Gloeobacter violaceus PCC 7421: one gene and its partner. The protein of the gene in region 1 binds, or shares a complex with, the protein of each later gene. Links are inferred from orthologs where the notes say so. Each region holds a gene or a part of one and is shown on either strand. Other genes may lie near its edges.

The links.
Region 2: the proteins of rodA (region 1) and mrdA are in contact, whole or in part, in a crystal structure (PDB 6PL5), measured with the Thermus thermophilus proteins. The link is inferred for Gloeobacter violaceus PCC 7421 from one-to-one orthologs. Residues at the interface, in WP_223903423.1 of Thermus thermophilus: Phe161, Val165, Phe168, Val169, Leu172, Pro198, Tyr199, Glu202, Tyr211, Arg212, Asp213, Gln220, Val221, Gln223, Ser224, Ile226, Ala227, Ile228, Gly229, Ser230, Gly266, Phe267, Val270, Leu274, Tyr277, Gly278, Leu281, Phe285, Leu289, Arg297; in WP_223903432.1 of Thermus thermophilus: Arg4, Ile5, His6, Leu8, Ala9, Phe12, Ala15, Leu16, Leu19, Gly20, Arg22, Ala23, Trp24, Leu26, Gln27, Val28, Tyr31, Tyr34, Leu36, Leu43, Thr45, Asp47, Lys156, Gln157, Gly158, Ser160, Val184, Leu201, Glu202.

The regions. Positions count from the first base shown.
Region 1 is NC_005125.1:1,594,270-1,597,465, forward strand. Bases 124-3,008 are described here. They hold rodA (rod shape-determining protein RodA), read left to right. Parts: upstream 124-880; coding sequence 881-2,137; downstream 2,138-3,008. Other genes in these bases: GLL_RS07730 (YlqD family protein), read left to right, coding at 153-587; GLL_RS07735 (indolepyruvate ferredoxin oxidoreductase subunit alpha), read left to right, coding at 632-859; folB (dihydroneopterin aldolase), read left to right, coding at 2,143-2,496; GLL_RS23420 (TonB-dependent receptor plug domain-containing protein), read left to right, coding at 2,555-3,008. In the rest of the region: GLL_RS07725 (class I SAM-dependent methyltransferase), read right to left, coding at 1-71; more of GLL_RS23420, read left to right, coding at 3,009-3,196. UniProt on the Escherichia coli protein: Peptidoglycan polymerase that is essential for cell wall elongation. Also required for the maintenance of the rod cell shape. Functions probably in conjunction with the penicillin-binding protein 2 (mrdA).
Region 2 is NC_005125.1:3,622,486-3,625,735, reverse strand. What follows is about bases 238-3,176. They hold mrdA (penicillin-binding protein 2), read left to right. Parts: upstream 238-779; coding sequence 780-2,573; downstream 2,574-3,176. Other genes in these bases: cobD (threonine-phosphate decarboxylase CobD), read left to right, coding at 2,948-3,176; GLL_RS17670 (HU family DNA-binding protein), read left to right, coding at 2,657-2,947; GLL_RS23520 (prepilin-type N-terminal cleavage/methylation domain-containing protein), read right to left, coding at 238-600. Also shown: more of GLL_RS23520, read right to left, coding at 1-237; more of cobD, read left to right, coding at 3,177-3,250. UniProt on the Escherichia coli protein: Catalyzes cross-linking of the peptidoglycan cell wall. Responsible for the determination of the rod shape of the cell. Is probably required for lateral peptidoglycan synthesis and maintenance of the correct diameter during lateral and centripetal growth.

The DNA of each region.
Region 1 (3,196 bases):
AGCGGCGCGCAGGCAAAACTCCAATCGCGCAAGATCGTCGCCAGGGCGTTATTCCATGCGGGTGCCTCCATTATTGACCGGGATCGAGGCCGATCGACATTGCCCAGGTGACGGCGTACAATACGCAAGCATCTTTCACCGACGCGGATTCCATGAAGCTCAACATCAAGCGCAACGTGACCATCAAGGCAATCGTGACTCCCCGGCTGAAGGAGGAGATGATGGCCCAGTTGCAGGGTTTTCTTTCCCAGGCGGACCGCCAGCTTGAACAACTCGAGTTCCAGGGCAAGCGCGCTATTGCCGAAATCGAGCGCACCAACATCAAGCCCCTCGGTCCAGAGGCCAAAAACCAGATCGAAAACATTCGTACCCAGGTCAACGAGCAGAAAAACCAGCTGTTGCAGCAAAAAAACCAGTTTCTCCAGCAACTGTCGCAGGTGACCGGCTGGGAACTCGCCCAGGAAGTCGTTCAAGGTCAGGTCGAGAGCTACTGCGACATCCAGGCCGGGGACAACCTGGTCGAAAAAATGAACGTCGAAGTGCTCATCGAAGACGGCATCGTCAAGGAAATCCGGGGGGAGCCCTGAAGCCCACCTATACTGAATTGAGCGAGAGCGAGAGAGGAACTGTCATGCCGCACACGATTGTCACCGACGTATGCGAGGGCATCGCCGATTGCGTCGATGCCTGTCCGGTTTCCTGTATCGATCAGGGTCCCGGCAAAAATGCCAAGGGAACCAACTGGTACTGGATTGATTTTGCTACCTGTATCGATTGCGGTATTTGTCTGCAGGTTTGCCCGGTCAATGGTGCGATCCTGCCCGAAGAAAAACCGGAGCTTCAGAAGACGCCCACCTGATTTGTCGCTGCTTGAGGTGCTATGGAGCTGGCCAAACTTTCCTGGAACAGCTGGCTGAATTCGCTCTACAAGTTGTTTCGCGGCTTCGACGGCTGGCTGCTGCTCTTTGCGGTGCTGTTGTTGTCGACGGGGGTGCTGACCATCTTCAGCACCCGCCCGGAAGGCATCGAATGGAAAGCCCAGTTGGGCACGGGCCTGGTGGGCATCGCCTGGGCGCTGTTTTTGTCGCGGCTTACCTACGGCTGGCTGCAGCGCTGGAGCTGGCTGATTTATAGCTCCGCCTGCGCAATGCTTTTAGGGGTGCTCTTCACCGGAAACTCGGTCAAGGGCGCCCAGCGCTGGATCGAATTTGGGGGCATCCAGCTGCAGCCGAGCGAATTTGCCAAATTGGGGGTGATCATCGCCCTCGCCGCCCTCATCCAGCGCTATCCCATCCGCAGCTTCGGCCAGATCTGGGTGGTGCTTGGGGTGCTGGCGGTGCCCTTTTTGCTGGTCTTCAAACAACCCGACCTGGGGACCGCCCTCGTCTTCGGCGCCATCAGCCTCGGCATGCTCTACTGGGGCGGGGCGCGGCTGGGCTGGCTGGCATTGGTCGTCTCGCCGCTCATGGCCGCGATTCTATACGCCATCTGGATCCCGGCCTGGATTGTCTGGGTAGCGGCCATGGCGGTGGTCGCCTGGCGGGAGTTGGACTGGCGGTGGTGGGGGGCGATCGGCGCCGGGGCGATCAACCTGGTGGCGGGGGGACTGGGGCAGGTCTTCTGGCATCTGCTCAAGCCTTATCAGCAGCAGCGCCTCGTCGTCTTTCTCGATCCGAGCGGCGACCCGCTGGGCTCCGGTTACCACATTCTGCAATCGGAAATTGCCATCGGAGCGGGGGGGCTCTGGGGGCGCGGCATATTCCAGGGCACCCAGACCCAGCTCAACTTCATCCCCGAGCAACATACCGACTTTATCTTCTCGGCCCTGGGCGAAGAGTGGGGATTTCTGGGGGCGGTGGTGCTGTTGGGTTTGTTCTTTTGTTTGTTTGCCCGCCTGCTGCTCATCGCCCAGAACTCCGCCGACGACTTCGGTTCGCTTTTGACTATCGGCGTGTTCACGATGCTGCTGTTCCAGACGGTGGTCAACATCGGCATGACGATCGGCCTGGCGCCGGTGACGGGCATTCCGCTGCCGTTTGTCACCTTCGGGCGCTCGTTTTTGATTACTTGCTTTACGGCGATCGGATTGGTGGAGTCGGTGGCGCTGCACCGCACCAAGATGGTCTTTCCGAACTAATTCCCATGGCTGATTGCATCCGTTTGCGGGAGATCGTCTGCTACGGCTACAGCGGTGTGTATGCCGAGGAGCGCCGCCTCGGCCAGCGCTTCATCGTCGACGCCGATCTGCACATCGATCTGCGTACCGCCGGTGGCAGCGATCGCCTCGAAGACAGCCTCGACTACGGCGCTCTGGTGACGGCGGTGCGGCAGATCGTCGAAGAGCGCCAGTTTTCGCTCCTCGAAGCACTGGCCGAGGCGATTGCCCGGCGCCTGCGCCAGGATGCGCGCGTGCAGCAGGTACGCGTCGTCGTCGCCAAACCCCAGCCGCCCATCCCCGGCTTTACCGGCAGCGTCGCCGTCGAGATCTGGCGCTGAGGGTCCGCTGCACCTGCCGCTCAAGCCACAATGGTCGGGGCGTCGCGGAGCAACACCTGTGCGCTGGATCTGTTTTTCGTTATCTCTGAGCGCCGCCTGGGGACTCACCGCTGCCCCAACCCTCGCCCACACCGCCCAGGATTTGCGCGAAACGGCCAGCCTGAGTGCTATGGACCTGGCCGCTCCACTCCCGGAGGCCGCCCTCGCCCAGGCCGGTGAACCGCAAAGCGCCCCCCCCGAGGCGGACTTGCTCGATGAGGTGACGGTGAGCGCCACCCGCCGCCCGACCCGCGAGCGCGACACCACCGCCACCACCTACACCGTCAAGCGTGAGGACTTCCAGGCCCTGGGGGCCAGGACGGTCCCGGACGCCCTGGCCCTCATTCCCGCCTTCGAGACCCAACCGGCCCTGGGCGGGGTGCGCAACGCCCGGGGTCTGTTTTTGCGCGGTTTCGACGACGCCCGCTTCCAGGTGCTCAAGGACGGCCTGTCGCTCACCCGGCCCTCCAACGGCCGCAACGATCTTTCGCGCCTCCCGCTGGCGGACATCGAGCGCATCGAAGTCCTCACCGGCGGCGCCACGCTGCGCTACGGCGCCGGGGCGGTGGGAGGGGTGATTAATCTGATCACCGAGACGCCCGCAGGAGCGCCCAAGCTTACCCTGGCCTACGAAGCGGGCTCCTACGGCAACAGCACCGCC
Region 2 (3,250 bases), 2.0 Mb from region 1 along the record:
CCGTTTGGCATCGAGCAGCGTGCGGTTCTGGCTGTGGACGATCTGGGCGCCGAGGCGGGCGGTCTCGTTGGTGCCGTCCAGGCCCTTGGCAATCGCCACGTAGTCCTGGGCGGTGCCGCCCTCGCCGCTGGCCGCTCCAGACGGCACCAGCACATCGCCTTCGGGATTGAAGACACTGGCGTGGCCGGCGGTGGCAAAGTTCCAGCGCGCCCCGGCGGTCCCCTGACCGACGGAGATACCGAGAATCTGCTGGAACTCGGTCTGCTCCTGTTCGGTATTGGGGGTGGCGGGATTGCCCAGGTCGGTTTCAGAAGTGATGTAGTCGGTCTTCTTGGCCGGCACGCGGGTCTGGCCCGCCGCGGTGGGCTGGCCGATGGTCACAAATTCACCCGGATGCTTGAAGTTGTATTCGGCCTGACCGTTTTTGATGCTGGCGAGCACCGCCGTCGCCTCGGTGGTGCGGGCCTTGTCCGTCTGGCCGATCAGATTCGGCGCCGCGACGGCGGCCAGAATGCCCACGATCACCACGACCACCAGCAGTTCGATGAGCGTAAAACCCTTCGCTGCGCCCGCCTGCCGACGCCCTGTCCAATTACCCATACGACTTACCTTCCCAAGCACAAAAACGATTGCCATCATGACGTACCGACGCCGCTCCGGGTGCCCGGCTCCCGGAGCGCCGACTTCTGCGGTTCACCCTAGCACATCGAAGTGCCGGCGCTTCGATGGTGCTTCGATATGCTACAAGTGCACCAGAATCCGCAAGGGGAGCAAGTCTCGTGCAACTGCAGGCAGAGCGGCGCGACAAACGCACCAGCGGCGGCGACAACCGGGGATTGGTGCTGGCGGGGGTGGCGGCCCTGCTGTTGGGGGGTGTCGGGTTGCGGCTGACCTATCTGCAGGTCATCCAGGGTCCACATCACCGCGAACTGGCCGAGAACAACCGCATCCGCCTGGTGCCCATTCGCCCGCCCCGCGGCCGTATCCTCGATCGTTACGGTCGGGTGCTCGCCACCAACCGGCTTTCTTTTTCGGTGTTTCTAGAACCGATGCAGCTCAAGCCCAAGGAATGGCCCGCCGCACTGGCGCGTTTGAGCCTTTTTATCAAAGTGCCCGCCGACAAGCTCGAAGAAAAGCTCAAAGCCGCCGGGTACAACTCGCCCTATCCCGTGCGCGTCTTGCAAAACGTCGAACCGCAGCTGGTGACCGTTTTGCGCGAGCACATCCAGGAGTTGCCGGGGGTCAAAGTCGACGTCGAGTGGATGCGCTTCTACCCGAACGGTCCAGTCGCGAGCCATCTGCTGGGCTACACCGGTGAAATTTCAGAGCAGCAGCTGGCCGAACGCAAGGAGCAGGGCTACCGCCTGGGGGACATCATCGGCAAAGCCGGTGTCGAGCGGCTGCTGGAGGAGAAATTGCACGGCGAGTGGGGCGGCGAACAGGTCGAGGTGGACGCCGCCGGACAGGTGGTGCGCGTCATCGGCGAAGTGCAGCCCAAAGCCGGGCAGGACGTGCGCCTTTCGATCGACCTGGCGCTGCAAAAGACCGCCGAGGCCGCCCTCAACTCCCGCAAGAAGCGCGGAGCGGTGGTGGCGATGGACCCGCGCAACGGCCAGGTTCTCGCCATCGCCTCCGCCCCCTCCTACGACGCCAACATTCTCTCGGGCCGAATTTCCGAGCAGGACTGGCGGCGCTTGCAGACCCCCGATCGGCCCCTGCTCAACCGGGCGGTGCGGCCTTACCCCACGGCGAGCACCTTCAAGATCATCATGACCGCCGCCGCGCTCGAAAGCGGCAAGTTCAACCCCAACAGCCGCCTGGCCACCTTCGGGGGACTGCGCATCGGCGGGCGCGTCTTTCGCGATCACAACGGCCGCGGCTTCGGCACGATCGGTTTTATCCGTGCCCTCTCCCAAAGCAGCGACACGTTTTACTATCAAGTGGGCCTGCGCATCGGTCCCGACGAGATTGCCAAGTGGTCGCGCAATTTTGGCTTCGGCAGCCGCACCGACATCGGCCTGCAAAGCGAATCGCGCGGCCTAGTGCCCACCCCCGAGTGGCTGAAGCGCCGCTTCGGGCGCCAGTGGTTCGGAGGGGACACCGCCAACACCTCGATCGGCCAGGGTATGGTGCTCTCGACCCCACTGCAAAACGCGGTCATGGTCGGCGCCATCGCCAACGGCGGTTTCCGCGTGCAGCCCCATCTGGTGCTCGACAGCCGCCCGGGGCTCTCGCCGGTGGGGCTCTCCCCCACCACCCTCGCCACGATCCGCCAGGGCCTCAGCGAGGTGGTCCGCAGCGGCACCGCCCGCCGCGCTCTGTCGATGCCCGATTTGCCCAACGCCGGTAAGACCGGCACTGCCGAACATGGTGCGCGCAAGGGCGGCCGCACCCACGCCCTCTACGTCGGCTACGCCCCCACCCCCGCCCCTGAGATTGCTGTATCCGTTTTGCTCGAGAACGGCGGCCATGGCGGCTCCGACGCCGCCCCGATTGCAAAGAAAATTTACCAGACTTACTTCGTCGCCAGGGGTAAAAAAAGTGCTGCGCTCTCTCCAAAGCATGTAGAATAAGCGATTGAAATTCAGGCCCAAAGGCACTTCCAGCGATTCGCCCACCTGCTTTTGGACCTGATATTGCACGGTGAGGAGTTTTTATGAACAAAGGTGAATTAGTGGACGCCGTCGCCAAGAAAGCCAAGCTGGCCAAAAAGGACGTCGATGCGATCGTGGGTGCGGCCTTCGATGTGATTGTCGAAGCGGTCTCGCGGGGCGACAAAGTCACCCTGGTGGGTTTCGGTTCGTTTGAACCGCGCAAGCGCGCCGCCCGCGAAGGCCGCAATCCCAAGACCCGCGAGAAGATGACCATCGCCGCGACGACCGTGCCGGCTTTTTCGGCGGGCAAGCAGTTTCGAGAAGCCGTCTCCGGTTCTGCCCAAGCGGACTAAGTGATTCAAACACCCCTTCCTGCCCACGGCGGCGACCGCCAATGGGCGGCACGGATCGCCCGCTGCCGCATCGAAGAACTTGTGGATTTCTCTGCCAGCATCAACCCCCTCGGTCCCCCCCCTGGGGTACAGGCCGCCTACGGCGAGGGTTTTGCCGATCTATTGCATTACCCCGCTCCCCACGGCAGCGACCTGCAATCGGCCCTCGCCGCCCGCCTGGGAATCGAGCCCGAGCGCATCGTCTGCGGCAACGGGGCGGCGGAACTGCTCACCTGGGCGGGCCGCGAGTGCGCCCGCGCCGGA